Regions from separate parts of the Clostridium cellulovorans 743B genome, predicted to be linked through region 1. Evidence: riboswitches for the same ligand, from Rfam matches in the RefSeq annotation. Region 1 holds a riboswitch; the other holds the start of a gene.
What was found. A riboswitch is a leader RNA that binds a small molecule or an ion and turns the genes downstream of it on or off. The one in region 1 is predicted to bind FMN.

Region 1 (9,259 bases):
AATGTTATAGAGATGCTTAATGAAGGTGCTACTGTACCGTTTATAGCTAGATATAGAAAGGAAAGAACAGGCGGCTTATCCGATGAAGTTCTAAGAAATTTCTATGAGAGATTAATATATTTAACAAATTTGCAGGAAAGAAAAGCAGCTGTAATAAAGTCTATAGAAGAGCAAGGAAAGCTTACTTTGGAACTAAAAGAAGCTATAGATAATGCAAAAACACAAGCAGAAGTTGAGGATTTATATAGACCATATAAACAAAAAAAGAGAACAAGGGCAACAATAGCTGTAGAGAAAGGTTTAGAATCTTTGGCAGATATTCTTTATAGTGGTGATTTTAAAGCTGATGTAAGATTAAAGGCAGCAGAGTTTATAAATGAAGAAAAAGGTGTTAATAGTGAAGAAGAAGCCATTCAAGGGGCTTTAGATATCATTGCCGAAAAAATTTCTGATAACGCTGAGCATAGAAAGTGGATTCGTGATTTTGTTTATAAAAATGGTATAGTAGAAACTACTGGAGATAGTGACGAGCCAACAACCTATGAGATGTACTATGATTATAAAGAAGAAGTTAAGAAGATGCCACCTCATAGAATTTTGGCGATAAATAGAGGTGAAAAGGATAAGGTTATTTCTATAAAGGTTGTATCTGATGAAGAGAAAATAATAACTTATTTAAATAATAGAGAGCTTAAGAATAATACTGTTACAGATGGCTATGTAATGGAAGCTATAAGAGATAGTTTAAAAAGACTTATATATCCGTCTATTGAAAGAGAAATAAGAAGTACTTTAACTGAAAAAGGTGAAGAGGGAGCTATAAAAATATTTAAGGAAAATCTTAAAGCTCTTTTGATGCAAGCACCTATAAAAGGAAAGACTGTTTTAGGTTTTGACCCAGGTTTTAGAACAGGATGTAAAATAGCTGTTTTAGATGAAACAGGAAAGATTTTGGATACTCATACGGCTTATGTTACTAGTAAAGGTAAAGAAGGGCTGCAAGAAGAAAAGGCTAAACTAAAAGAATTAATTCTTAAGCATGATGTGGATGTTATTTCACTTGGAAATGGAACTGCTAGTAGGGAATCAGAAGAAATTATTGCTGAGTTGCTAAAAGAAGTAAAAAATGAAATAGGAAAAGAGATTTACTATGTTATTGTTAACGAAGCAGGAGCTTCTGTTTATTCAGCATCTGAATTAGCATCAAAGGAATATCCAGATATAAATGTATCTATAAGAGGAGCTATATCTATAGGAAGAAGAATGCAAGATCCAATGGCTGAACTAGTAAAGATAGATCCAAAATCAATAGGGGTAGGACAGTATCAGCATGATGTAACCCCGAAAAAGTTAGATGAATCTTTAAAAGGTGTTGTTGAGGATTCTGTTAACAATGTGGGTGTAGATCTAAACACTGCGACTCCATCACTTTTAAGTTATGTTTCTGGAATTAATTCAACTATAGCACAAAATATTGTAGACTATAGAAATGAAAATGGTAAGTTTTCAAGTAGAAAGGAAATTTTAAAGGTTAAAAGGCTAGGACCTAAGGCTTATGAGCAATGTGCAGGTTTTTTAAGAGTTCCAGAGAGTAAAGAACTTTTAGATAATACTTCTGTACATCCAGAATCATATGATGCTACGAAAAAGCTTTTAGAACTTTTGGGATATACTATAGATCAGGTGAATGAGAGAAGGATTCAAGATATAGATTCAAAAGTCAAAGAAAAGACAATAGAAAAGTTAAGTGAAGGTCTTGGCATTGGAGTTCCTACTTTATTGGATATAATAAAAGAACTTAAAAAGCCAGGAAGAGATCCAAGAGAAGATATGCCAAAGCCAATATTAAAGTCTGGAGTAATTGAACTTTCAGATTTAAAACCAGGTATGGTTTTAAAGGGTACTGTAAGAAATGTTGCAGATTTTGGTGCCTTTGTAGATATAGGAGTTCATCAAGATGGGTTAGTACATAAGAGTGAAATGAGAAATTCTTTTGTTAAGCATCCTTTAGATGTGGTTAAGGTAGGAGATATTATCGATGTTAAAATTCTAGAGGTTGATGAAAAGAGAAGAAGAATTGCTCTTTCAATGAAGTTTGGAGAATAAGAAGCAATAAATTATGAAATAAAATAGAAATATTTATGACGCTTAATAGAATTGTAGTTCTTAATTCTATGATAAATATTTAAATTTTCATTCTAAATTTACGATAAAAAAGGAATATTGCAATTTTAAACAAAGTATACTATAATGATATAAAAAGTAATATCTTCAGGGCGGGGTGTAATTCCCCACCGGCGGTAAAGCCCGCAAGCCGTAAATGGCACGATTCGGTGAGATTCCGAAGCCGACAGTAAAGTCTGGATGGAAGAAGGTTGAAATGTCTTAGAATTTATGAGCCCTGATTTTTTAAAATCAGGGCTTTTTTGATTCTCTGCAGTTCTCCATGAAGGTATAATCTCGAGGAGGAGTTAAAATGGAAAAATATTTTAAAAACAGAGTTATGATGACCAAGATTTCTTTATTAGCAGCCTTTGGAGCAGTGCTTATGTATTTCGAGTTACCAATACTACCAGCTTTTGCGTGGCTTAAGATTGATTTTAGTGGAGTACCTGCCTTAATAGGAGCTTTTGCTTTTGGACCTGTTGTTGGTGTGATTATTGAAGCATTAAAAATCCTTGTTATATTCTTTATAAAAGGAAGTGGAACAGGTGGAATTGGAGAACTTGCAAATTTAATTATGGGAGCAGCTATAGTTATACCAGCAGGTATAATGTATAGAAAGAATAGAGATAGAAAAACTGCAATTATCTCATTAGTTGTTGGAACTATATCAATGACTATAGCGGGAGTATTAGCAAATTATTTTATTCTAGTACCTTTATATAGTGCTTTTATGCCAGCATTAAAGGAAAGTGATTATGTAACAACGTATCTTATTACTGGAATAGTACCTTTTAATCTGATAAAAGGTGGACTAGTTTCTCTTGTAACTGTTTTGGTATATAAGAGAGTTTCAGGGCTTATTAATAGGGAAGCTACTATGGTTAGCAAAAAGAAGATATCATAAAAAAGTTCAAGTGAATAAAAGAACTCTATCATAGGGAATTTTATGATAGAGAAGATAAGTTTTTATTAAATCATGGATAATTAATAAAAGCTTTCACACAATATATAATGAAACCCTCAAAGACAAATGCAACTTTTAATCTAAAAACACAGGCAAAAGCCTGTGTTTTTAGATTTTTCTATTCCACATGATAATGGCATCTTCGTCATTATCACTATAATATTTAGGCCTTCTTCCTTCTTCTTTGAAACCGAATTTTTTATATAAATTTTGGGCTCTATAATTTGAAGCTCTTACCTCTAAGGTAAGCTCAAAAATATTTTTAGTTTTCATTAAAGCTATAAGAGCTTTAAGAAGTAAGGAGCCAATTCCAAGTCCTCTAAATTGAGGGTCTACTGCTATATTTGTAATATGTCCTTCACCTAAGATTCTCCAAACCCCAACATAACCTACAGCAACGTCATCTATCACTGCAATTAGATAGTCGGCAACAGAATTTTGAAGTTCTGCCGCAAGAGAAGCTTTATCCCAAGGAACTGCAAAGCTAAGGGTTTCTATATAGTATACTCTATCTAAATGTTTGCTTTCAAAAGGTACTATATTAATCTTCATATACAGACTTACCGTTCCTAGCTTCATATTCATTTTCCGCTTGAGAATTTCTTATATAAAGTGGTGCTACAGTTATTAAATCATCACTTATCCCCGCTTGTAGTGAAATTTGACCAAGTTCCCCAAGAGAAGAAGCCCTGGTAGCATTTAAATTGCGAGGAGCAAAGTTACAATTAGTTACTGATAAAAGTTTCTCTTTGAATTTATATACATCATCGCCTATAAAAGTAACCTTATCATTTTTTTCTTTTAGAAGAACTACAAGTTCATCCACCGATAAATTTAAATAATCGGTTAATCTAATAAGTTTTACTCCATCAAAATGATATAAAGCTGTATAAACATTGTTTCTAAGAGCATCAAAGATTGGACAAAGAATTCCTTCAGTATAAGCCAGATTATAAGCTAAAGCATCCAAAGAAGATATGCTTATCATAGGCTTTTTAGTTCCTTGTGCAAGGCCTTTAACAGATGCCATACCAATTCTAAGTCCTGTGAATGAACCAGGGCCTTTTGAGACGACGAAGCCATCTATATCTTTGACGGTCATAGATGTATTCTTTAGAATTGTATCAATCATTTCCATCATGATAACTGAATGCTGTTTTTTATAATTGTATGTTATTTCTCCTAGTAATCTATTATCATCAATTATTGCAACTGAGGCACATTCGCTAGAAGAGTCCACAGCTAAAACTTTCATATATTAATCTCCTTTAAATAATCATATTTGCTGCCTTCGTAAGTAATAGATATTTTTCTATAATCATCACCCATGTCAGTAAGTTTTTCTATAGTAATATCTATATGTTCTTTTGGAATTAATTCGTTTATGTAATTTGACCATTCAATTACTGAAACTCCATCTGAAAATATATATTCATCAAAACCTATGGCATAGATTTCATCAGGATCGTTAACTCTATAAACATCAAAATGATAAAATTTTAATCTTCCTTCATATTCGTTAACTATATTAAAAGTAGGACTAGTTATATGTTCGTCAATGGATAAGCCTTTGGCGATACCCTTAGTTAAATGGGTTTTACCTGTACCAAGATCTCCATTGATGCAAATAATATCGCCAGACCTTGCGAGGTTACCTATTTTTTCACCAAGGCTCAGTGTGTCGGCTACATTATTAGTTATGATATCCATATATATCACCTCAAAAATATTTAGATAAAAAGCATTTTTTTATATACAATCATTTTAAAGCATAAATTATAAAAAGAAAAGTATACTTTAATTTATGTAAAGGGTATACAAAACAGTTACTAGATTCTATAATGTAATTGATAAGAATAGAGGTGAATGTTTTGAAAAGAATCCTAGCTCTTGCAATAGCATTGGTTATTTGTACTTGTTTATATGGATGTAAGCGGAATACAGTTGAAGTTGAGACGGGGATAACTTATGAGGATAAACAGCCTGTTTTAGATATTATGACAACTAATAATATTTCAAAAAATCTTGTGCGATATATTACAAAGGATAGGCATGATATTGAAAGTATTTTTTATGATGATGTTCCTCATACAGATTTTAAGTATACAGAAGACACAATAAGTAATATAAGCAGTAAGGATTTATTTTTTTACCTTGGTAGTGCTTATGAACCATGGAGTGATTCATTAATTCCTAAAATCGAGCTTAAAAATCTTGGGTGCATAAATATTTCAAGAGGAATAAAACTTCAAAGTTATAACGATACACTAACTGTTCAAGGTACTACTTATAGTGATAACCCTTATTTTTATTATAGCTTGTCAAACTTGAGAACAATACTTTTTAACATAAAGATTTCTATAGAAGAAAAGGATCCTAAGAATAGAAGTTTTTATGAAGATAATTTTAATGACTCTATGAAAGCAATTGATGCATTAGCTGATGATATTAATAAAAATAGTTCTAAGCTTAAAAATATTACAGTTGTATTATCAACGGACCAAATGGAGTATTATTTTAAAGAATTGGGATTAAATATACTAAAGGTACCTTATGAAAATATATCTGAAAGTGATGTTAACAAAATAAATGAAAGTTTAAATAAAAATAAAAAAGACGGTAAGGTAATTATATGGATTTATTCTGAAGAAAATGAACATAAAATTTATGATGAGATAATACGTAATAATAATATTGGAATGTTAAAACTTCAGATTGGTGAAGATAATATTATTGAAAGTATGAAAGAAAGTTTTAGTAAAATAACTGGTTTTAGTGATAAAGCATCATAATTAGTACAAAAGATGAGAAATTTTATGTGAGATAATTAAGATGATTATTAGTAAAATTATACTCATTAACTATTTTTAAATATTTATATAGGTATTAAATAAAGGAAAATTTTTAAGTTTAAGTGGTGTATATAAAAATACACCATTTTTATTGTTGAAATTGCATGGAAAAAGATTATTTGATATAATGAATAAAACTGAAGTAGGCTAATAAAACTTGGAGTTCATACAGCTTAGTTGTTGTAATGCAGTTGAATTGCAGTTGTAATACATAGTTGGGAAAAAGAGTATGATCTTAGAATAGGAGAAGACAGATGGATTTATCTATAGTAATTGTAAGTTATAACACTATAGATTTACTTAGAGATTGTTTAAAATCTATTTATGATAATACAGATGGTATAGATTTTGAAGTATGGGTTGTTGATAATAATTCTAGTGATGGAAGCCCTAGTATGGTTAAAGAGGAGTTCCCTATGGTTAGATTAATTATCAATGAATCCAATGGTGGTTTTTCACAAGCCAATAATTTAGCTATTAGGCAGTGTGTGAATAGTAGGTATGTACTTATCTTAAACCCAGACACTGTAGTTCCAAAAGATACTTTAAAACAATGTGTAAATCATATGGACAAAAATAAAAAAATCGGAGCTCTTGGTTGCAAAGTAGTAAAAGCTGATGGTAATCTAGATAAAGCGTGTAAAAGAGGATTTCCAACGCCTTGGAACTCATTGACTTATTTGTTTAAGTTAGATAAGATTTTTAAGGGGTCAAAAGCTTTTGGTGGTTATAATGCAACCTTTATTGACGAGAATACTGAAAGTGAAATTGATTCATTAGTAGGAGCCTTTATGATGGTAAGTAAGGAAGCCATTGATAAAGTAGGGCTCTTAGATGAAAGTTTTTTTATGTATGGAGAAGATATAGACTGGTGTTATAGAATTAAAGAGGCAGGATTTATAAATTATTATTATCCTAAAGTTTATATAACTCATTACAAAGGAGAAAGCAGTAAAAAACAAAGCACAAAAATGATTGGTGTTTTTCATCAATCAATGATAATTTTCTATAATAAACATTACAGAGAAAAATACAATATGTTAGTTACTTTGCTTACTTATCTAGGCGTTTACTGTAAGTGGGGACTATCATTATTTATTAATAATTTTAGAAAAGAAAAAAGAGTGAAATAGGTGGTGTAAAAATGAAAGGTATAATACTTGCTGGTGGTTCTGGAACTAGATTGTATCCTGTAACGAAGGCTATGTCAAAACAAATGGTTCCAATTTATGACAAGCCAATGATTTACTATCCAATGTCTGTTTTGATGTTAGCAGGAATAAAAGAAATTTTAATTATCTCAACTCCAAGAGATTTGCCACAGTTCGAATCTTTATTTGGTGATGGTAGCGATCTTGGATTAACATTAAGCTATGCAGTACAAGAAGCGCCAAATGGACTTGCTGAAGCATTTATAATAGGTGAAGAGTTTATTGGAGATGATAATGTCGCATTAATTTTAGGCGATAATATTTTCTGGGGACAGAGTTTTTCAAAACACCTTGAAAAAGCAGCAGCAATAGAAAAAGGTGCTATGATTTTTGGATATTATGTTCAAGATCCAAAAGCTTATGGTGTTGTTGAATTTGACAAGGATGGAAAAGTTCTTTCATTAGAAGAGAAACCAGAAGTACCAAAATCTCAATATGCAGTTCCAGGATTATACTTCTACGATAATTCCGTAGTAAAAAAATCTAAAGCATTAAAACCATCTGCTAGAGGCGAACTTGAAATAACTGATTTAAATAAAGTATATATGGAAGAAGGAAATCTTAATGTTACTTTATTTGGAAGAGGCATGGCATGGCTTGATACCGGAACTCATACAACAATGCTTAAGGCATCAAACTTTGTAGAAGCAGTTCAAAGTACTCAAGGAACTTATATAGCTTCCTTAGAAGAAATAGCTTATCGTAAAGGTTGGATAACTAGAGAAAAGCTTAATGAACTTGCAGCACCACTTTTAAAAACTAATTACGGCCAGTATTTAATAGCTGTTGCCGATGAATTAGATAAAAGAAAAAAACTTTAATAGACTTTTAGGAGGATTCTTATGAAAACATACTTAGTTACAGGTGGAGCAGGATTTATCGGTTCTAACTTTGTTCTTTACATGCTAAAAAAATATAACGATGTAAAGATAATAAATGTAGATGTTTTAACATATGCAGGAAATCTAGAAAATTTAAAATCAGTGGAAAACAATCCTAACTATAAATTTGTTCAAGCAAATATTTGCGATAAAGATGCTATAACAAAAATATTTGAAGAAAATGAAGTAGATTATGTTGTAAACTTTGCAGCAGAATCACACGTTGACAGAAGTATAAAAAACCCTGAAATATTTGCTGAAACAAATGTTTTAGGAACAGTTAATATGCTTAATTGTGCAAAAAATTCTTGGGAAACAGAAACAGGTTGGAAAGAAGGCGTTAAATTCCTTCATGTTTCAACAGATGAAGTTTATGGATCATTAGGTGAAACAGGTTTCTTTATGGAAACAACTCCACTTGATCCTCACAGTCCATATTCATCAAGTAAGGCTGGTTCAGATTTAATGGTTAAAGCATATGGTGATACATATAAAATGCCAATAAATATCACTAGATGTTCAAATAACTATGGACCATACCAATTCCCAGAAAAACTTATACCATTAGTTATAAACAACTGTTTAAATAAAAAACCAATTCCTGTATATGGTGACGGTATGAATATAAGAGATTGGTTATACGTTGAAGATCATTGCAAAGCTATCGACATGGTAATAAGAGATGGTAGACTTGGCGAAGTTTATAACGTTGGTGGACATAACGAAAGAAATAACATGCATATTGTTAAAACTATAATAGAATATGTTCATGATAATGTAGATTCAACAGTTGATGAATCATTAATAACATATGTAGAAGACAGAAAAGGCCATGACAGAAGATACGGAATTGATCCAACAAAGATTAAGGAAGAATTAGGCTGGTATCCTGAAACTCCATATGAAGAAGGTATTAAGCTTACTATCAAATGGTTCCTTGATAACAAAGAATGGATAGAAAATGTAACTTCAGGAGCATACCAAAATTACTACGAAAAGATGTATGAAGGAAAGTAGGCTTTAAAATGGGAAAATTTAAATTTATCGATACTCCTATAAAGGATCTATATATAATTGAACCAACAGTTTTTGGAGACCACAGAGGATACTTCATGGAAACTTACAATTATGATGAGTTCAAAGAAGCTGGACTTGATATGGTATTTGTTCAAGATAACCAATCTA
Region 2 (9,259 bases), 220 kb from region 1:
AAGATTAATGTATGGACTAGAAATAAGTAGTCTAATTGATTAATACGAAAATTAGTTAAGATATACATGAATTTTCAAGTGCCATAAGAAGTTTTTTAGAACATAACAATATACAAGGGGAATTTATAATAACAAATAGGATAAGAGGGTGAGTTATATGACAATTGATCCGAACGCAATAGTAGAAAATAACGATACAGGCATGGAGTGTATTATGTATGTTTTTGCTATTCAAGGAATTCAAGTAGAAAAAAATGAATTGAGGCAAAGATACTTAAAACCAGAAGAGTCTTTTAATGATAATAAGCTAATTAGAGTTTTAAGAGATAATGGGATTAAAGCAAAACATAAAAAATACTCCATAGAAAAATTAAAAAAGGCAACTATGCCCATAGTTATAAAATTGGATGGGGACTATTATTTACTTTTAAGAATAATTGAAGATAAAGCAGTATTTATAAATACAAAAATTAACAAAACGGAAAAAGTAAATGTCGAAGAGATAACTAGTAGATGGAATGGTGAGGTTATAGCTTTTAAAAAGAGTAGTGATGAATTGAAAGAAGGAGTATTTAATATAAAATGGTTTATACCGACTATTAAAAAGTTTAAAAAACCGCTAATAGTTACCCTTTTAGCATCACTGATGATTCAAATTTTATCTATAGTAATGCCTATGATTATGCAGGTAATTATTGATAAAGTTTTAGTTCACAGAACCAATTCTACTTTAAATATATTATGTGGAATACTTGTTTTTGTAATAGTTTGTGATTTAGTGCTGAATTTAGCACGTACATACGTTTTTACTCATACAACTAGTAAAATTGATATAGTTTTGGGCGCTAGGTTGGTAAATCACTTATATAAGCTTCCGTTAAAATACTTCGAATCAAGAAGAGTAGGAGATACAATAGCCAGAGTTAGGGAAATTGATAATATAAGACACTTCTTAACAGGAGCTCCTCTTACATCTGTATTAGATATAGCTTTTATTTTTGTATATTTCATAATTATGTTTGTTTATAGTAAGACTTTAAGTATCATTGTTTTACTATCATTACCAGTGTTTGTGATTTTTTCTTTAGTTTTAACACCTATATTAAGAAGTAGAATTGATGAAAGATTTTATGCTGGCGCAGAAGCTCAATCTTTTTTAGTAGAATCAGTTAACGGATCGCAAACACTTAAAGCTTTTGCTTTAGAGAATGAATTCCAAAAACGTTGGGAAGGCTATCTTACAAAACAAGCAAAGACAAGCTTTAAAACGACAATACTTGGCAGTTATGCATCAAATTTTGCTGGATTTATTCAAAAATTATTGGATTTAATAATTTTATGGGTCGGCGCAAGCTTGGCCATGAACAATAAAATGACAATCGGAGAACTGGTTGCTTTTAGAATGTTATCTTCTAGAGTAAGTCAGCCGATTTTAAGACTTGTTCAAATGTGGAATGATTTTCAACAAACAGGAATTTCCCTTAATAGAATAGGTGATATATTTAATACTCCATCAGAGGATTTTAATCAATCCAAAAAATTAAGAATAAATAATTTCCAAGGAAATGTACGTTTTGAAGATGTTGTGTTTAGATATACTATGGAATCAGCACCTGCAATAAAAAATGCTTCATTTCAAATAAATAAAGGTGAAATAATCGGAATTGTTGGTCGAAGTGGATCCGGCAAAAGTACAATTTCAAAGCTTATTCAAAGGTTGTATATAGCTGAAGAAGGGAGAATATTGATAGATGGTATTGATATCAATATGATAGATCAATTTTGGCTTAGAAAGCAAATAGGAGTAGTATTGCAAGAAAATTTCTTGTTTAGAGGCACTGTTAGGGATAATATTGCAATAGACAAGCCTAATGCTACTTTAGAACAGATAGTTCATGTTGCAAAGATCGCTGGAGCACATGAGTTTATATCGAAATTATCTGAAGGGTATGATACAGAAATAGGTGAAAATGGTATAGGTTTATCTGGTGGACAGAAACAACGATTGGCCATTGCTAGAGCATTAATTACTAACCCAAGAATTCTTATTTTTGATGAAGCTACTTCAGCACTTGATTATGAATCAGAAGCGATAATACAGAATAATTTAAAGGCTATATGTCATGGAAGGACAGTGATAATTATAGCCCACAGGTTATCAACCCTAAGTGAAGCAACAAGAATTATTTCTATTGATAAAGGGGTAATAATAGAAACTGGTACCCATGAACAACTAATGCAAAATAAGAAAATATACTATAATTTATACATGCAACAAAAAGGGGGAAAAGTAAGTGATTAATATTTTTAAAAGGAACGATATAGATTACGAATTTTTGCCCGATACTATAGAAGCTGTTGAGACACCAGCCTCACCATTGGGAAATTTCTTTATTTTCTTTATATCATTTTTGATATGTGCAGTAATAGGAATTTGCTTTTTAGGAAAAGTAGATAAGGTTATTGAGGGGCATGGAAAAGTAATTCCAAACGGAGATATAAAAACTATCCAAGCAGTCTCAAGTGGAAAGATAAAAGAAATTAATGTTAAAGAAGGGGACAGAGTTGAAGCAGGTAAAGTATTAGTTCAACTTGATTCCAGTGATAATGATTTAGAGTTAGCAAATTATCAAACACAACTTGCTAATTTAAAAGTGGAATTAAGAATTCTTGAAAATGACCGTGATGGAGTATGGAATGATGAAGGAATAGATTTCACAAATGTAAGTGAAAAAATAAAAGCATCTTATGAGGAATATAAGAAGACTAAAAGTCAAGTAGATGGAAATCGTAATGAAAGCAATCAGAGAAAAATAAATGATGCTCAAGATAAGATTAATGATGCTGAAAAGGAAGCTACTGAGGCAAAAAATAAACTTGATGCGGCAGCTAATACTCCAAATAATGAGACACAAAAACAGTATCTTCAGACTCAATATAATGACAAGTTATCAAGTGTAGAGGATTATAAAAAGCAACTTGATTCACTTCAAAAACAAATTGAAGCAGAAGAGACATCAAGGAAAAGTAGTACAATAGAACAAATTCTTACAAAAGAAAAGGATATACAAAATATAGAGTTTAAAATAAATGAAATTAAAAATCAAAAAACTAAGAGTGAAATAGTATCTCCAGTTGCTGGATATATAAGTACATTAAACTATAATACCCTTGGAGTGCCAGTAATTATGGATAAATCTGTTGCAACTATAATCCCGGATGACACAGAAATGATTGTTGAAGCTTATGTAAACAATAGAGATATTTCTGAAATAACAGAAGGTCAGAAGGTTGCTTTAAAATTTGAAGCTTATTCATACCAAAAATACGGAGCTGTAGATGGTGTTGTAGATTATATATCTAATAATGCAATACAAGATGAAAAACAAGGTGGAGTATATAAAGTTAATATAAAATTAGACAAACAATATATTGAAGCAGGTGGTAGTCAGTTTAAGATTATGCCAGGTATGAATGTAAGTGTAGAGTTATTATGCGGAAAACGAAGGATTATTGATTTCTTCTTAGAACCTTTCAACAATGCAGTTGAAAAAACTTTTTCAAGATAAAGTGAAAAGTATGTTGACAAATTATTGAAAGTCTAATATCATATAACTATAAATTTAATATAGCACGTCTTCGGGGCGGGGTGTGATTCCCTACCGGCGGTATAGCCCGCGAGCCATTAATGGCATGATTTGGTGAAATTCCAAGGCCGACAGTAAAGTCTGGATGAAAGAAGATAAATAGATAAGTTTAGTATTTAAATTGTTTATGTTTGTTTGAGCTCTGAAATTTTATATTTCAGAGCTTTTTAATTACATAAAATCTTTTTACTAGCTGTATTTATTTTAAGCCTTGAGTCGTGAACTTAAGGCTTTTATTTTTGGAGTGATAGGTATGAATGAAAGTTATATGAGAAGAGCATTAGAACTAGCGAAGCTAGGAGCAGGAAGAGTTAGCCCCAATCCTATGGTTGGAGCTGTTATTGTAAAAAATGGGGAAATTATTGGAGAAGGATATCATAAGCAATATGGTGGACCACATGCAGAGGTTAATGCTATTGCAAGTGTAAGTGATAATGGAGAGCTTGAAGGGAGCACAATATATGTAACCCTTGAACCTTGTTGTCATTACGGAAAAACACCTCCATGTACAAAAGCAATAATAGACAATAAGATAAAAACCGTAGTTATTGGTACTTTAGACCCAAATCCTTTGGTGGCAGGAAAAGGTGTAGAAATACTTAGAGCAGAAGGTATAGAAGTGATTGTGGGAGTGTTAGAAGAGGAATGTTTAAAAATCAACGAAAGTTTTATGAAATACATAAAAACCAAAACACCTTTTGTAATTATGAAAGCAGCCATGACTTTAGATGGAAAAATAGCTACTAGTACTGGGGATTCAAAATGGATAACCAATGAAGAATCGAGAATAAATGTTCATAAATTGAGAAATAAAGTTTCTGGAATAATGGTTGGGATAAATACTGTTTTGAAGGATGATCCAGAATTAACTTGTAGACTTGAAGGTGGAGCAAGTCCTAAAAGAATTATTGTAGATAGTGGACTTAAAATACCTTTAAACGCAAAAGTTTTAAATGCAAAGGATAAAGTAGAAGTTATAGTAGCTACTACAAGAAAGGCTGATGAGTCAAAAGTAGAAGTTTTAGAGAGACAAGGAGTAAAAGTTATTATAGTTCCAGAAAAAGAGCAAAAAGTTAATCTTAAAAAGCTTATGGAGGAACTGGGAAACTTAAAAGTTGATAGTGTTCTTTTAGAGGGGGGCGGTACTTTGTGTTTCTCTGCTTTAGAAGAAGGGATAATTGACAAAGTTCAGTTTTACATAGCACCAAAGATTATTGGAGGAGAAAATTCTAAAACTCCAGTTGAAGGCGTTGGAATTAACAAAATTAAGGATGCTATAAATGTAAAAGATTTAAGGGTTTCAACTTTTGGAGGAGACATATTAATTGAGGGATATATCAGAAAGTAGTAATGAGAATTATAGGTTAGAAAATGATATAGAACGGCAAACGTACATATAGAAAAGTAGCTTAAATATAAGATTCATAAAGTATTTTAAAGAATAGGAGTTTGCTATGTTTACAGGAATAGTAGAAAAAATAGGGAGAGTATTAGCGATTCAAAAGGGTGAGAAATCGTCTAAAATTACAATACAAGCAGGAAATATTATAGATGGAATAGCTGTAGGCGACAGTGTTAGTACTAATGGAGTATGTTTAACAGCTACAAAAATATTTTTAGATTCTTTTCAAGCAGATATAATGGCAGAAACTTTGAGGAAAAGCAACTTAGGTAATCTGAAAATTGGGAGTAGAGTAAATCTTGAAAGAGCTATGACACCAAGTAGAAGGTTTGGTGGACATATTGTTACTGGACATATCGATGATGTAGGAATCATAAAGAAGTTTGAAAAAGAGGATAATGCTATCTGGATTAATATTGGTGCTTCTGAAAAGGTTATGAAGTATATAATTCATAAGGGATCTATAGCCATTGATGGTGTTAGTCTTACAGTGGCTAAGGTGAATAAAGAAGGATTCGAAGTATCGATAATACCACATACACAAGATGAAACAATTTTACTAGAGAAAGTTATAGGAGATACTGTAAATCTTGAATGTGATATTTTAGGAAAGTACGTTGAAAGATTATTAACCTATGGTAAAGAAGATTCAAGTAGTACTGAAAGTGGGATAACTATGGATTTGTTAAAAAATAATGGTTTTTTATAGGAGGTAAGTATGGATACATTTAATACAATAGAAGAAGCATTACAGGATATTAAAGAAGGTAAAATTCTTATAGTAATTGATGATGAAGACAGGGAAAATGAAGGTGATCTTGTTATGGCTGCTGAAAAAGTTGATGCCAATGCCATAAATTTTATGGCTACTTATGGTAAAGGGCTTATATGTATGCCTATGGAAGAACAGAGGCTTAGAGAACTTAATATACAACAGATGGTTAAAAACAATACAGACAATCATGAAACAGCTTTTACAGTATCTATAGACCATATAGATACAACTACAGGAATCTCTGCTTTTGAAAGATCACACACAATAAGAAAAACATTAGAAGAAGATGCTAAGGCTAATGATTTTAGAAGACCTGGACACATATTTCCTTTAGCAGCAAAGGATGGTGGTGTTTTAAAAAGAGCCGGTCATACTGAAGCAGCTGTGGATATTGCAAGATTAGCAGGATTAAAAGCAGCAGGTGTTATCTGTGAAATAATGAATGAAGATGGAACGATGGCAAGAACTCCTGAACTTATAGAGTTTGCAAAGAAACATGATTTAAAAATAATAACTATAGCTGATTTAATCGCATATAGAAGACAAAAAGAAAAATTAGTCGAAAGAGTAGTAGAAACAAAAATGCCAACTAAATATGGTGAGTTCAATATTATCGGTTTTGTCAACAAGATAAATGGAGAACATCATGTAGCGTTGGTTAAAGGAGATATTAGTAATCTAGATGCAGTTTTGGTTAGGGTTCATTCTGAATGTTTAACTGGAGATGCTTTAGGATCTATGCGTTGTGATTGTGGAGAGCAATATGCAGCAGCTATGAAGAGAATAGAAAAAGAAGGTGCTGGAGTTCTTTTGTATATGAGACAGGAGGGAAGAGGTATAGGCTTAATCAATAAATTAAAGGCTTATTCCCTTCAAGACAAGGGAATGGATACTGTTGAAGCAAATTTAGCCCTTGGGTTTCCAGCTGATTTAAGAGATTATTCAATAGGAGCACAGATTTTGGAGGATTTAGGAGTAAAAAAACTTCGACTTATGACTAATAACCCAAGAAAAATTTCAGGGCTTGCTGGTTTTGGTATAGAAATCGTAGAAAGAGTTCCTATAGAGATGGAACATAATGAAACTAATGATTTTTATCTGCAAACAAAGAAAGCAAAGTTAGGTCATATTTTAAATAAATAGGTTTTATTTTTTATAATATAAATACGATTTTGAAAACCGTGTAGGGAGGAAAAAAATATGAAAATTTATGAAGGAAATTTAGTAGCAGAGGGATTGAAATTTGGGATTGTAGTAGGTAGATTTAATGAGTTTATTGGAGCTAAATTATTAGGTGGAGCTATTGATGGACTAAAGAGGCATGGAGCTTGTGAAGAAGATATTCAAATAGCTTGGGTTCCAGGAGCCTTTGAGATTCCACTTATAGCAAGTAAAATGGCAGAATCCAATAAATATGATGCGATAATTTGTTTAGGAGCAGTAATAAGAGGTACAACATCTCATTATGATTATGTTTGCTCAGAAGTATCGAAAGGTATAGCACATGCTTCCTTAGAATCTAAGAAACCAGTTATTTTTGGAGTACTTACAACAGATTCTATTGAACAAGCAATAGAAAGAGCTGGAACTAAAGGCGGCAATAAAGGTTATGATGCAGCAGTTAGTGCTATCGAAATGGCGAATCTTTTAAAAAATTTAGAGGCTTAATTTTAGTTCTGAATCCATTATTAGAATTATAAATATATAAACTTTGATAAATAATCTTCATAAGGTATATCAATTGCTCAATATGTCTATAGAGTTTTAAGTTTCAATAGTGTAACATGTATATTTTAATTAGAAATCTATATTACTTTTATCAACGTTATATAAATTAAATATAGAAACATTATTTGAACTTAGGTAGATTCAATAAAGAATATCTAGTATAATGTTTGCAGAGTGAGAGGAAAAGTTTAATGGTGAAGTTTTCATCAATAGATTAGTGAATTTTTATCTCGATATTTATAGTTTTTGTAAGGAGGATAAATATGAATTTAACATTAGATAAAAACTATATTTTACAAACTGCAAAGGAATTATTGGAATTTAACAGTCCAACAGGTTTTTGTTTTGAAATCATGGATATGATAAGTGAAAAGGTTAAAAACTTTGGTTTTGATTTTCAAACCACTAATAAAGGGATGGGTATAATAACTATACCTGGTGAAGATGATTCCAAGGTAATCGGTTTATCAGCTCATGTGGACACATTAGGTGCAATGGTTAGGTCTATAACTAGTGATGGAAATTTAAAGTTTACTCTTCTAGGAGGACCTATTCTTCCAACTTTAGATTCTGAATATTGTAAAATAAGAACTAGAGACGGAAAAATATACACTGGAACTTTTTTAAGCACAAGTCCTGCAGCTCATGTTTTTGAAGATAGTGCTACAAAAAAGAGATCCTTAGAAAACATGGAGATAAGAATAGATGAAGTTGTGAAAAATAAAGAGGATGTGCTTTCCCTTGGTATAAATTCAGGAGATTTTATATTTATAGAGCCTAAAACAGTTATTACAGAAAGTGGTTTCATAAAATCTAGATTTATAGACGATAAAGGAAGTGTTGCTGCTTTAATGGGATTGTTAGATGTTATAAGTAGGGAGAAAATCATTCCTAGATTTAAGACAAAGATATTGATTTCAAATTATGAAGAGGTTGGACACGGATCAGCATACATACCAGAGGATATATCGGAACTTTTAGCTGTAGATATGGGATGCATTGGAGATGATTTAAACTGCACAGAATATGATGTTTCAATTTGTGCAAAGGATTCTTCAGGACCATATGATTATAATATGACTACAACACTTGTAGAATTAGCTAAGAAGAATGACTTGAAATATGTAGTAGATATTTATCCAATGTATGGCTCAGATGTTTCTGCAGCTTTAAGAGGCGGAAATAATATAAGAGGTGCTTTAATTGGACCTGGTGTACATGCGTCTCATGGAATGGAAAGAACACATTATTCTGCATTAGAAAATACTATAAAATTACTATATTTATATTTAACTGAAAAAATAGAGCAAGCGTAAGCTTGCTCTATTTTTATATAAATTTTTTATTTGCACTAAATGCTTGCATCTTCATTTTTGTTTCCAAAACCATAAATATGTTTCTTCTTAACGATAAAAAGAAGCATTAAAAGTGGAAGAATTAAGTACGTAATTTCTCCTATAGCAAAACCAGTACTAATGATTGTATATACTAGGTAAAAAGCTTTAGTTGCAAAGTATCCAAAAACCCCTATACTTTTTTTTGCTAAAATAAGAGCAATGAAAATTATCGTAAGGATTGCTGAGATTAACAAAATCATGATATCACTTTGTTTTATGGCAGGAATGCCCATTGAAGCATAAGTTTCATTAACGATATCCTTTGATAGGATTAAAATAACAGAACCTAAAGCAAAAATTATAGCCCCAA

Region 2: another riboswitch for FMN. It lies ahead of ribD (bifunctional diaminohydroxyphosphoribosylaminopyrimidine deaminase/5-amino-6-(5-phosphoribosylamino)uracil reductase RibD); the one in region 1 lies ahead of CLOCEL_RS15175 (ECF transporter S component).

Annotation. Positions count from the first base shown of each region.
Region 1 covers NC_014393.1:3,715,339-3,724,597, reverse strand. Annotated here, with positions in the region: gene CLOCEL_RS15180 (Tex family protein) at 1-2,106, shown strand, start outside; FMN riboswitch at 2,264-2,380, shown strand; gene CLOCEL_RS15175 (ECF transporter S component) at 2,477-3,070, shown strand; gene rimI (ribosomal protein S18-alanine N-acetyltransferase) at 3,239-3,682, opposite strand; gene tsaB (tRNA (adenosine(37)-N6)-threonylcarbamoyltransferase complex dimerization subunit type 1 TsaB) at 3,672-4,385, opposite strand; gene tsaE (tRNA (adenosine(37)-N6)-threonylcarbamoyltransferase complex ATPase subunit type 1 TsaE) at 4,382-4,840, opposite strand; gene CLOCEL_RS15155 (metal ABC transporter substrate-binding protein) at 4,993-5,922, shown strand; gene CLOCEL_RS15150 (glycosyltransferase family 2 protein) at 6,237-7,115, shown strand; gene rfbA (glucose-1-phosphate thymidylyltransferase RfbA) at 7,127-8,014, shown strand; gene rfbB (dTDP-glucose 4,6-dehydratase) at 8,036-9,091, shown strand; gene rfbC (dTDP-4-dehydrorhamnose 3,5-epimerase) at 9,100-9,259, shown strand, end outside.
Region 2 covers NC_014393.1:3,490,599-3,499,857, reverse strand. Annotated here, with positions in the region: gene CLOCEL_RS14285 (peptidase domain-containing ABC transporter) at 158-2,302, shown strand; gene CLOCEL_RS14280 (HlyD family type I secretion periplasmic adaptor subunit) at 2,295-3,569, shown strand; FMN riboswitch at 3,632-3,748, shown strand; gene ribD (bifunctional diaminohydroxyphosphoribosylaminopyrimidine deaminase/5-amino-6-(5-phosphoribosylamino)uracil reductase RibD) at 3,901-4,995, shown strand; gene CLOCEL_RS14270 (riboflavin synthase) at 5,102-5,758, shown strand; gene CLOCEL_RS14265 (bifunctional 3,4-dihydroxy-2-butanone-4-phosphate synthase/GTP cyclohydrolase II) at 5,768-6,967, shown strand; gene ribH (6,7-dimethyl-8-ribityllumazine synthase) at 7,025-7,492, shown strand; gene CLOCEL_RS14255 (M42 family metallopeptidase) at 7,816-8,868, shown strand; gene CLOCEL_RS14250 (hypothetical protein) at 8,904-9,259, opposite strand, start outside.